2 regions of the Acidihalobacter sp. genome follow, and region 1 is predicted to be linked to the other one. Evidence: predicted binding sites of a transcription regulator. Region 1 holds the regulator's gene; the other holds the start of a gene.

Region 1 (4,418 bases):
GATGAACGAATACAGTTTCAACAAATTGCAGAAGCGCATTCGTCGCGAGGCGGGCAATGCCATCCGTGACTTCGGCATGATCGAGGATGGCAATCGCATCATGGTCTGTCTTTCCGGCGGCGCCGACAGCTATACCATGCTGGATACCCTGCTCTATCTGCAGCGCGTGGCGCCGGTGTCCTTCGAGGTCGTGGCGGTCAATCTCGACCAGAAGCAGCCGGGATTTCCGGAAGAGGTGCTGCCGGGCTATCTGGACAGCCTGGGCGTGGAGTACCGCATCGTGCAGGAGGACACCTACAGCATCGTCAAGGACAAGGTGCCCGAGGGCAAGACGACCTGCTCGCTGTGTTCACGCCTGCGCCGCGGCATTCTGTATCGCACCGCGCAGGAAATCGGTGCAGACCGGATCGCGCTGGGCCATCATCGCGAGGACATACTCGAGACCTTCCTGCTGAACATGTTCTTCGGCGGCTCGCTCAAGACCATGCCGCCCAAGCTGCTGTCCGACGACGGCCGCAACGTGGTCATCCGCCCGCTGGCCTACTGCAAGGAGGCGGACATCAAGGCCTATGCCGCCGCCAGGGAGTTTCCCATCATTCCCTGCAACCTGTGCGGCTCGCAGCCGAATCTGCAGCGCCAGGAGATGAAGGCCTTGCTCCAGGAATGGGACCGCAAGTTCCCGGGGCGTTTGGAAAGCATGTTCCGGGCGCTGGGTAACGCCTCGCCGTCCCATCTTCTGGATCATTCGCTGTTCGATTTCCCGGCCTTGGTTCCGGGGGATTCGGTCGGAGCGGAAACCGAAGTTGCAGAGACGGCTTCCGTCGCGAGCGGGTTCGGACGGCCTGCGGAGGCGGTGCTGCACCGCTTCTGAGCGCCCGTCGTCCACAGTGCAAACCTTCCCAGGGAATTTCTTATGAGTCGCTTGGAGCTTTATCCCGAGATCACGCCGTTTCGCAGCCGCATGCTGCCGGTCGACGATCGGCATACCCTGCACGTCGAGGAGTGCGGACGCTCCGGTGGTTTGCCGGTGGTGTTTCTGCACGGCGGCCCCGGTTCGGGATGCGAGCCCTGGCATCGGCGTTTCTTCGATCCGCAGGTCTACCACATCGTGCTGTTCGACCAGCGCGGCAGCGGCCGCTCGCTGCCGCATGCCGAACTCGAGGGCAACACCACGCAGGACGTGATTGCCGACATCGAACGTGTACGCGAGGAACTGGGCATCGAGCGCTGGGTGGTGTTCGGCGGCTCCTGGGGGTCGACTCTGGGGCTCGCCTATGCCGAGGCACATCCGGAGCGGGTGCTGGGCCTGGTGCTGCGCGGGATCTTTCTGTGCCGCCCGCGTGACATCGAATGGTTCTACCAGTCGGGTGCCGACCACGTCTTCCCCGACTATTGGCAGGACTACCTGGCGCCGATTCCCGAGGCCGAGCGCGGCGATATGCTCGAGGCCTACCATCGGCGGCTGACCGGCAGCAACGAGGTTGCGCGTATGGCGGCGGCTCGGGCCTGGTCGCAGTGGGAAGGGCGCACGGCGACGTTGTTGCCCAGTGAGGCGGTGGAGGAGCATTTCACCGATCCGCATGTGGCGCTGTCGCTCGCGCGTATCGAGAACCACTATTTCCGCAACCGTATTTTCCTTGAACCCGACCAACTGCTGCGTGAGGCGCACCGCCTGGCCGAAATCCCCGGCGTCATCGTGCATGGGCGCTACGATATGATCTGTCCGATCGATCAGGCTTTCGCGCTGCATGAAGCCTGGCCCCAGGCGCGGCTGGAGATCGTCCCGGACGCGGGACATTCGGCCAGCGAGCCGGGTATCGTCGATGCCTTGGTAAGGGCGACGCGGGATCTTGCCGAGCAGCTGGCGTGATCGGCCTGCTGCAGCGTGTAAGTCGTGCCGCTGTGCGGGTGGATGGTGAGAGCGTCGGTGCCATCGAGGCTGGATTGCTGGTGCTGGTCGGGGTCGAACGCGGCGACACCGAGGCTCAGGCCGATCGTCTGCTCGAGCGTCTGTTCGGCTACCGCGTGTTCGGCGACGCGGAGAGGCGTATGAATCTGAGTCTCCAGGATGTCGGCGGCGGTTTGCTGCTGGTGCCGCAGTTCACGCTGGCGGCGGATACGCGCAAGGGCATGCGTCCGTCTTTCACGCCGGCTGCGGCGCCGGAGGACGGGCGGAGGCTGTTCGATTGGCTTGTAGAGCACGCGCGAACCCGCCACAAGCCGGTGGCCACCGGCTTGTTCGGTGCGAACATGCAGGTTGAATCGGTCAACGACGGGCCGGTCACGTTCTGGCTGCAGGTGCCGCCGGTCTGACGGCTGCTTTGCGGGGCAGCCGGCTTACGAGGATTCCCGGTTGCGGCTGTCGTCCTGATTCGGGTCGGGGCCGGTGTTGCCGGCCATTTCCGCCAGCGCCTCGCGCTGTAGAATCTTGACGGCCTTGCGCTGCGCCTCGATGAGGCCGTCCTGCTGGAAGCGGGTGAACAGACGACTGACGGTTTCCACGGCCAGACCGAGATAGTTGGCGATGTCGTGGCGCGACATGCTCAGATTGAATTCGGTGCTCGAATAGCCGCGCATGCCGTGGCGCGAGGAGAGGTTGAGCAGAAAGCCGGCGAGGCGTTCCTCGGCATTGCGGCTGGCGAGGATGCGCATGAAGCGTTCGTCGGCGTTGAGTTCGCGGCTCATGACGCGCAGCAACTGGTGCTGCAGGTCCTTGATCTCATGGGCCAGAGCATGCAGGCGCTCGAAGGGCAGCTCGCATACGCTGGTGGTTTCCAGCGCGACGGCGGAGCTGGGGTGCGAGCTGTCGCTGATGGCGTCGAGGCCGAGGATCTCGCCCGGCAGATGGAACGCGTTGATCTGTTCACGGCCGTCATCGGAGATGGAAAAGCTTTTGATCGAGCCGGAACGGATGGCATACAAAGCGCCGAATTGGTCGCCCTGATTGAACAGCGCCGCCCCGCGCTGCAACGGCCGTTTGCGGTTGATGATCTGGTCCAGCCGGGCGACATCGCTGCGGCAGATGCCGATCGGCAGACAAAGATCCTGCAGTTGGCAGTCTGCGCACGCGCGGGAAAAGCCTTGGAGGGTGATCACGTTGAACGACTCCATTACTTTCCCCTCGTCATGACTTCGTTGATTGGCAAGCTTAACAAATGATACCGAATGTTCGTACTCTCTGATCTAGGTCACTTTATCGCTGCGGCCCTTATGGTATCCTGCAGGCCCGCATACTGTTTTGTGTGATCATGGCCCAGCGCACTGCCGCCGTTCAGCGCGATACATTGGAAACGCAGATCAGCGTACGGCTGAATCTGGATGGTTCCGGTGAGACGTCCATCGCGACAGGAGTTCCCTTCTTCGACCATATGCTCGATCAGGTCGGCCGGCACGGTTTGATCGATCTCGAGGTGCGCGCCCAAGGCGATCTGCACGTCGACGCGCACCACACCGTGGAGGATGTCGGCATCGCGTTTGGGCAGGCGCTCGCCGAAGCGCTGGCCGACAAGCGCGGCATTCGCCGCTACGGCCACGCCTATGTTCCACTGGACGAAGCCTTGGCGCGCGTGGTGGTGGATTTCTCCGGCCGCCCCGGGTTGGTCCACGAGGTCGATTACCGGCGTGCCCGCATCGGTGAGTTCGATACCGATCTGATTCATGAATTTCTGCAGGCGCTGGTCAATCACGCGCGGCTGACGCTGCATGTCGACAGCCTGCGCGGGCGCAATGCGCATCACATCGCCGAAACGGTGTTCAAGGCGCTGGGTCGGGCCCTGCGGATGGCCGCCGAGCCGGATCCGCGCTCGGCGGGCCAGTTGCCTTCGACCAAGGGCGCCCTATAACTTCACTCTTACCGGTTTCCGAGCCTGGCGGGCATGGCTGATCTGGCAATCATCGATTACGGAATGGGCAATCTGCGCTCGGTCGCGAATGCCTTGCGGCACGTCGCTCCCGTGCAGGATCGCGTCGTGGTGACTTCCGATCCTGCTGTCGTGCTGGCGGCCGACCGGGTGGTGTTCCCGGGGCAGGGCGCGGCACGCGACTGCATGCACGAGCTGCGGGCCTGCGGCTTGGAGGATGCGGTGCGCGAAGCCGCGCACACGCGGCCTTTTCTGGGAGTGTGCATGGGCATGCAGGTATTGCTCGAGCACAGCGAGGAAAACGGCGGTACCCCTTGTCTCGGCGTCCATGCGGGCGATGTGCGGTATTTCGGTGCGGCGCCGCGGGATCCGGTCACCGGCGAGCATATCAAGGTGCCGCACATGGGTTGGAATCGCGTCGAGCCTGCCCGCGATCACCCGCTGTGGGACGGCATCGCGCCGGGTAGCCGTTTCTACTTTGCCAACAGTTATTACGTGGCGCCGTCCGACGCCAGCCTGGTCGCCGCGACCACGGAGTACGGCATTCGGTTCTGTTCC
Region 2 (4,418 bases), on a different contig from region 1:
CGCTCCGCAGGATGCGGGTGCCCGGCGTCTGCGCAATCTGGCCCTGGATTACCTCGCCTCGCTCGACAGCGCGCCGACGCGAAAGCTGGCCTTGAATCAGTTCGGCGAAGCCGACAACATGACCGACAGCCTCGCGGCACTGGCCGCGCTGATGCGCACCGGCGGCGAAGAGCGTGAGCGCGCCCTGGAGATTTTCTACGAGCGCTGGAAGAACGAGCCGCTGGTGCTCGACAAGTGGTTCACGCTGCAGGCCATGGTGCAGCGCGCGGGTACGCTGGAGCGGGTCAGGCAGCTCATGCACGATCCGGCCTTTTCGATCCGCAACCCCAACCGTGTGCGCGCGCTGGTCGGGGCGTTCGCGCAGGGCAATCCGACCGGTTTCCATGCGGCGGACGGCTCCGGCTATCGTTTCATCGGCGAGCAGGTACAGGCGCTGGACGGGCTCAACCCGCAGGTCGCCGCACGCATGGTGGGGGTGTTCAGCCGCTGGCGGCGCTATGGCGATGGCCGTCAGGCGCAGATGAAGGCGGAGCTGGAGCGGCTGCAGACGCTGGAGCTGTCGCGCGACGTCTACGAGATCGTCAGCAAGAGTCTGGAGAACCAAGGCTGACCATGCGCGCCGGCAAACGGCTACCCTGCTGCTCGTTTGTCTGTTGAGCTGGGCGACGACGTCCTTTGCCGGTCAATTCCCCCGGGTGACAGATGCGCTGGAGCCCGATCCGCAGGATTTCCAGAAGGAGACCCTGGGTACTGGTTCGGGGCGCGAGAACCTCTATTGGGGCAGGGGTGTCAATGGTTGGCGCGCTGTGGTGCTTGCCGATCCCGTTGGCTGGTGAGGCGATATGTACACGCTGTGGGTGGTGAAGCTGGACGTCGCCAGGGAAGCCTTCGTCGCCGCGCTGAGGGATCCATCCCGGCAGCCTTACCGACAGTCCGTTGCATATCAGGATTGGCGTCCGCCATTGGTCTTCTGGTCGGAGAAGCGGTGTCAGGCCTGGCTTGTTACGGTCAACGAACCGTATAGCGTACTAGGGCCTGTTCACACGATTGCGCGATGCGCTGCCGGAGCCGTTTTTCGTGACCCGCCAGGCGCCGCGAGCGAGGTGTAGCCCGGCTACATGAGCGAGCGGCAACGCCGCGGGACGCGAAAAACGGCCCGGCCCTACGGGTTGTGTCCGGTTGACCGCCACTCGGCGTTGCTCGTCGTTCATTTGGAATGACCAAATCTCTCTCCTCGCGCCTTGATTGGCGGTCAACCGGGCGCAACAGCGCACCGCGCAATCGTGTGAACAGGCCCTAGGCGACTGGGTCGTGTATACGGTGGCGGCGCAGGGCGCCCATCAAGACTGCACCATCGAGTTCCGGCCGCAGCATCGGCGCATTCTGGCAGCGCTGCCGAAACCTGTGCAGCGTTTCGAACATCTGTTGGAAAAGTCCATCGGACCGGGTGAAGAAGAAGGCACCCTGCACCCGACGCTGACACTGCTGCTGCATGTCAGACGATTGCTCGCGAACATGGCATTCCGGCCTTGGGCCGTGTCCGACGCCGATGCCTACAATACGCGGGAGCGGGTTGATCTCGGGTTGGTGGTATGGGCGGAACAGGGAGCATCGTATTCACGTTTGTATCTGCAGATTCAGCATGCGTACGCTCCGGCAGAGCATGCGTTGGCGGCATTTTACGAACGTAAGTACGATATGTCCCCGGAGCGCGCCAAACGTTTCGCTGCGAAGGTGACGGATATCCTGTACCGCGCGAACTTTGTCTTTTCGACGCGAGACTGAGCGCGCCTTTGCGGATTCTCCGTCTCGACTATCGTAGCGCTTCGTCCATTCCGACAGAGCAATCGTCAACGAAGAGTTGGATTGATTCGGCGAAGTCGGGGTCGACCTCGGCCTTGTCGATCGTGCAGTGTACGATCAGTTCTTGCTGCTGCGTGTTGTAGGTGATCGTCCAGGACAGGGCGTGCGGGCAATCGAGCAGGGAAAAACGCGCGCCGCAGCGGAGCGGTTCCCGGCTCACCTCGAAAGCGCCCCACAGGCAATAAAGGTCACCCGTATGGCCGGAGTTCACCGTGATCGAATCGATGGAAGCACATAGCTTGGGCAGGTTGTCCAGGATCAGCAGGCTGTGGAGTCGATCGATGCCCGGGTCGGCGATGCATTTCCTGGCGTAGAACTCCATCAAGACCGCTCCTGTGAAATGTAGAGACGTGGTGGCTGCTGGTGCGCCGAGTATTGTCGAGTATTGTAATGTGACGTAGGGTGATTGTGGCGCGCACCGGACTCGGGGCGGGAAGCTTGCTTCAGGTCAAGGTCGGCAGCGTTTAGTTGATGCAGAATCGTCGCTTGACCGGAAGCGTACCCGAGGCGTGCTCGCCACATCGCGCTGCCGTTGTTTAACGTGCATTCCCGGAGGATGCGGGTGAACGCAGACAAGCAAAACGTCTTTTTCGACCCCGACCTGATCCGCCGCTACGATTGCGCCGGCCCGCGCTACACTTCGTATCCTACGGCGGTGCAGTTCCACGAGGGCTTCGGCGAGGCCGAATACCGCGCGGCCGCCGTGCGCAGCAATGCCGAAGGACGGGCGTTGTCGCTGTATTTCCACCTGCCGTTCTGCAATACGGTTTGCTACTACTGCGCCTGCAACAAGATCGTGACCAAGGATCGCAGCCGCGCCGCGCCGTACTTGCAGCGCCTGCATCGCGAAATAGCCATGCAGGGTGGGCTGTTCGATGTCGGTCGCAAGGTCGAGCAACTGCACTGGGGCGGAGGTACGCCGACATTCATCTCGCACGCCGAGATGAGCGAGCTGATGGAGGTCACCGGACGGCATTTCGAGCTGATCGAGGATGGCGAATATTCCATCGAAATAGATCCGCGCGAAGTGGATGGCGGGACCATCGGACTGCTGCGCCGGCTCGGTTTCAACCGCCTCAGCCTGGGTGTGCAGGACTTTGATCCGCGGGTGCAGAAGGCGGTGAACCGTATCCAGGGCGAAGCCGAGACCCTGGGAGTGATCGACGCCGCGCGCGGGGCGGGTTTCCGCTCGATCAGCGTGGATCTGATCTATGGTCTGCCGCACCAGAGCGTGGCGAGTTTCGCTGCGACGGTGGACAAGGTCATCGCCGCCGCCCCCGACCGCCTGTCGGTCTTCAACTACGCGCACCTGCCCGAGCGATTCAAGCCGCAGCGGCGCATCGCCTCTGCCGATCTGCCCAGCGCGGCGGAGAAGCTCGCCATCCTCGAGGATACCATCGGCCGCCTGACCGCCGCCGGCTATGTCTATATCGGCATGGATCATTTCGCGCGTCCGGACGATGAGCTTGCCGTGGCCCAGCGCGAGGGTACGCTGTATCGCAACTTCCAGGGCTACTCGACGCACGCGGATTGCGATCTGGTCGCCATGGGGGTGACCTCCATCGGCATGCTGGCGGACACCTACAGTCAGAACGTGCGTACCGAGCCGGAATATTTCGAGCGTGTCGACGCGGGGCGTCTGCCGGTGTTTCGCGGCGTCGAGCTGAGCCCGGACGACCGCCTGCGGCGAGCGGTGATCACCGATCTGATCTGTCACTTCCGGCTCGATTACGCGCGTATCGAGAGAGCCTACGGAATTGTGTTCGCGGACTATTTCGAACCAGAACTGCAGGCGCTGGGAGCCTTGCAGATCGACGGCCTGCTCGTGCTCGAGCCGGGCGGCATCGTGGTAACGCCGGCGGGTCGTCTGCTGATCCGCAACATCTGCATGACGTTCGACGCTTATCTGGCCGCGGCGCAAGGCGGCTATTCGAAGGTGATCTGAGGACCTGCAGTCCTGAGTCGAAGTACTACGCTAAATAGGGACAAACCGGTGAGGAGGGGTATGGTGCCAAGGGAGTTCGAAGAGAAGCGCGATTTCATGCGCATTCCACCCCAAGATTGGTTCTGCGGCGCCCTTGGAGGCCAGTGCCGAGGTGGTCCGTGTGGATGTCATTGAGCCGGATAGGCTTTACGAGATCGGTGTGGCGTTCAGCGAGGTGCGTTGACGGTTTACTGAAGACGCGTGAGTTTCCTCGTTTTGGATTCTTTTGGTGTGCTGATTAGGGCCCTTCGTTGAGCTTCTGGGGCATGTTTCGGGCGCGATTTGAGGCATGAGGATCCGCTCTGAATCGGTGACGCGCCCGAGCCGATTTGTTCGGCACATCCCTGCGCCTTGCCCCTGAACGGGGCCCGCAGTCATTCGCCGTCCAGGCGAAAGGCTGCTTGGCCGGCGTCCTGCCGGCCATCCCCGCCCAGGCGCACGTTCGCGAGGCAAGCGATCAGGGGGGACCGAACGTCAAAACAGGGCGAGTCCGAAGCTGAATCGTTTTGAGCTAGCTTGGTAGTAAATCAAGCGTTTGGGATACGTTCTGTTTTGACTCCCCGGTTCCCGT

What was found. Region 1 encodes FNR, which switches genes on or off when oxygen is low (the NO sensors DNR and NnrR bind a similar motif). Its sites were predicted from a motif close to TTGATNTANATCAA; they were not measured.
Region 2: the regulator FNR is predicted to act here: its motif matches at 2,302-2,315, upstream of hemN (oxygen-independent coproporphyrinogen III oxidase).

The regions. Positions count from the first base shown of each region.
Region 1 covers NZ_JARRQY010000003.1:28,013-32,430, forward strand. Annotated here, with positions in the region: gene ttcA (tRNA 2-thiocytidine(32) synthetase TtcA) at 2-871, shown strand; gene pip (prolyl aminopeptidase) at 914-1,870, shown strand; gene dtd (D-aminoacyl-tRNA deacylase) at 1,867-2,313, shown strand; gene fnr (fumarate/nitrate reduction transcriptional regulator Fnr) at 2,338-3,096, opposite strand; gene hisB (imidazoleglycerol-phosphate dehydratase HisB) at 3,249-3,842, shown strand; gene hisH (imidazole glycerol phosphate synthase subunit HisH) at 3,876-4,418, shown strand, end outside.
Region 2 covers NZ_JARRQY010000047.1:771-5,188, reverse strand. Annotated here, with positions in the region: gene pepN (aminopeptidase N) at 1-610, shown strand, start outside; gene P8014_RS15355 (hypothetical protein) at 1,312-1,785, shown strand; gene P8014_RS15350 (hypothetical protein) at 1,814-2,185, opposite strand; gene hemN (oxygen-independent coproporphyrinogen III oxidase) at 2,426-3,808, shown strand.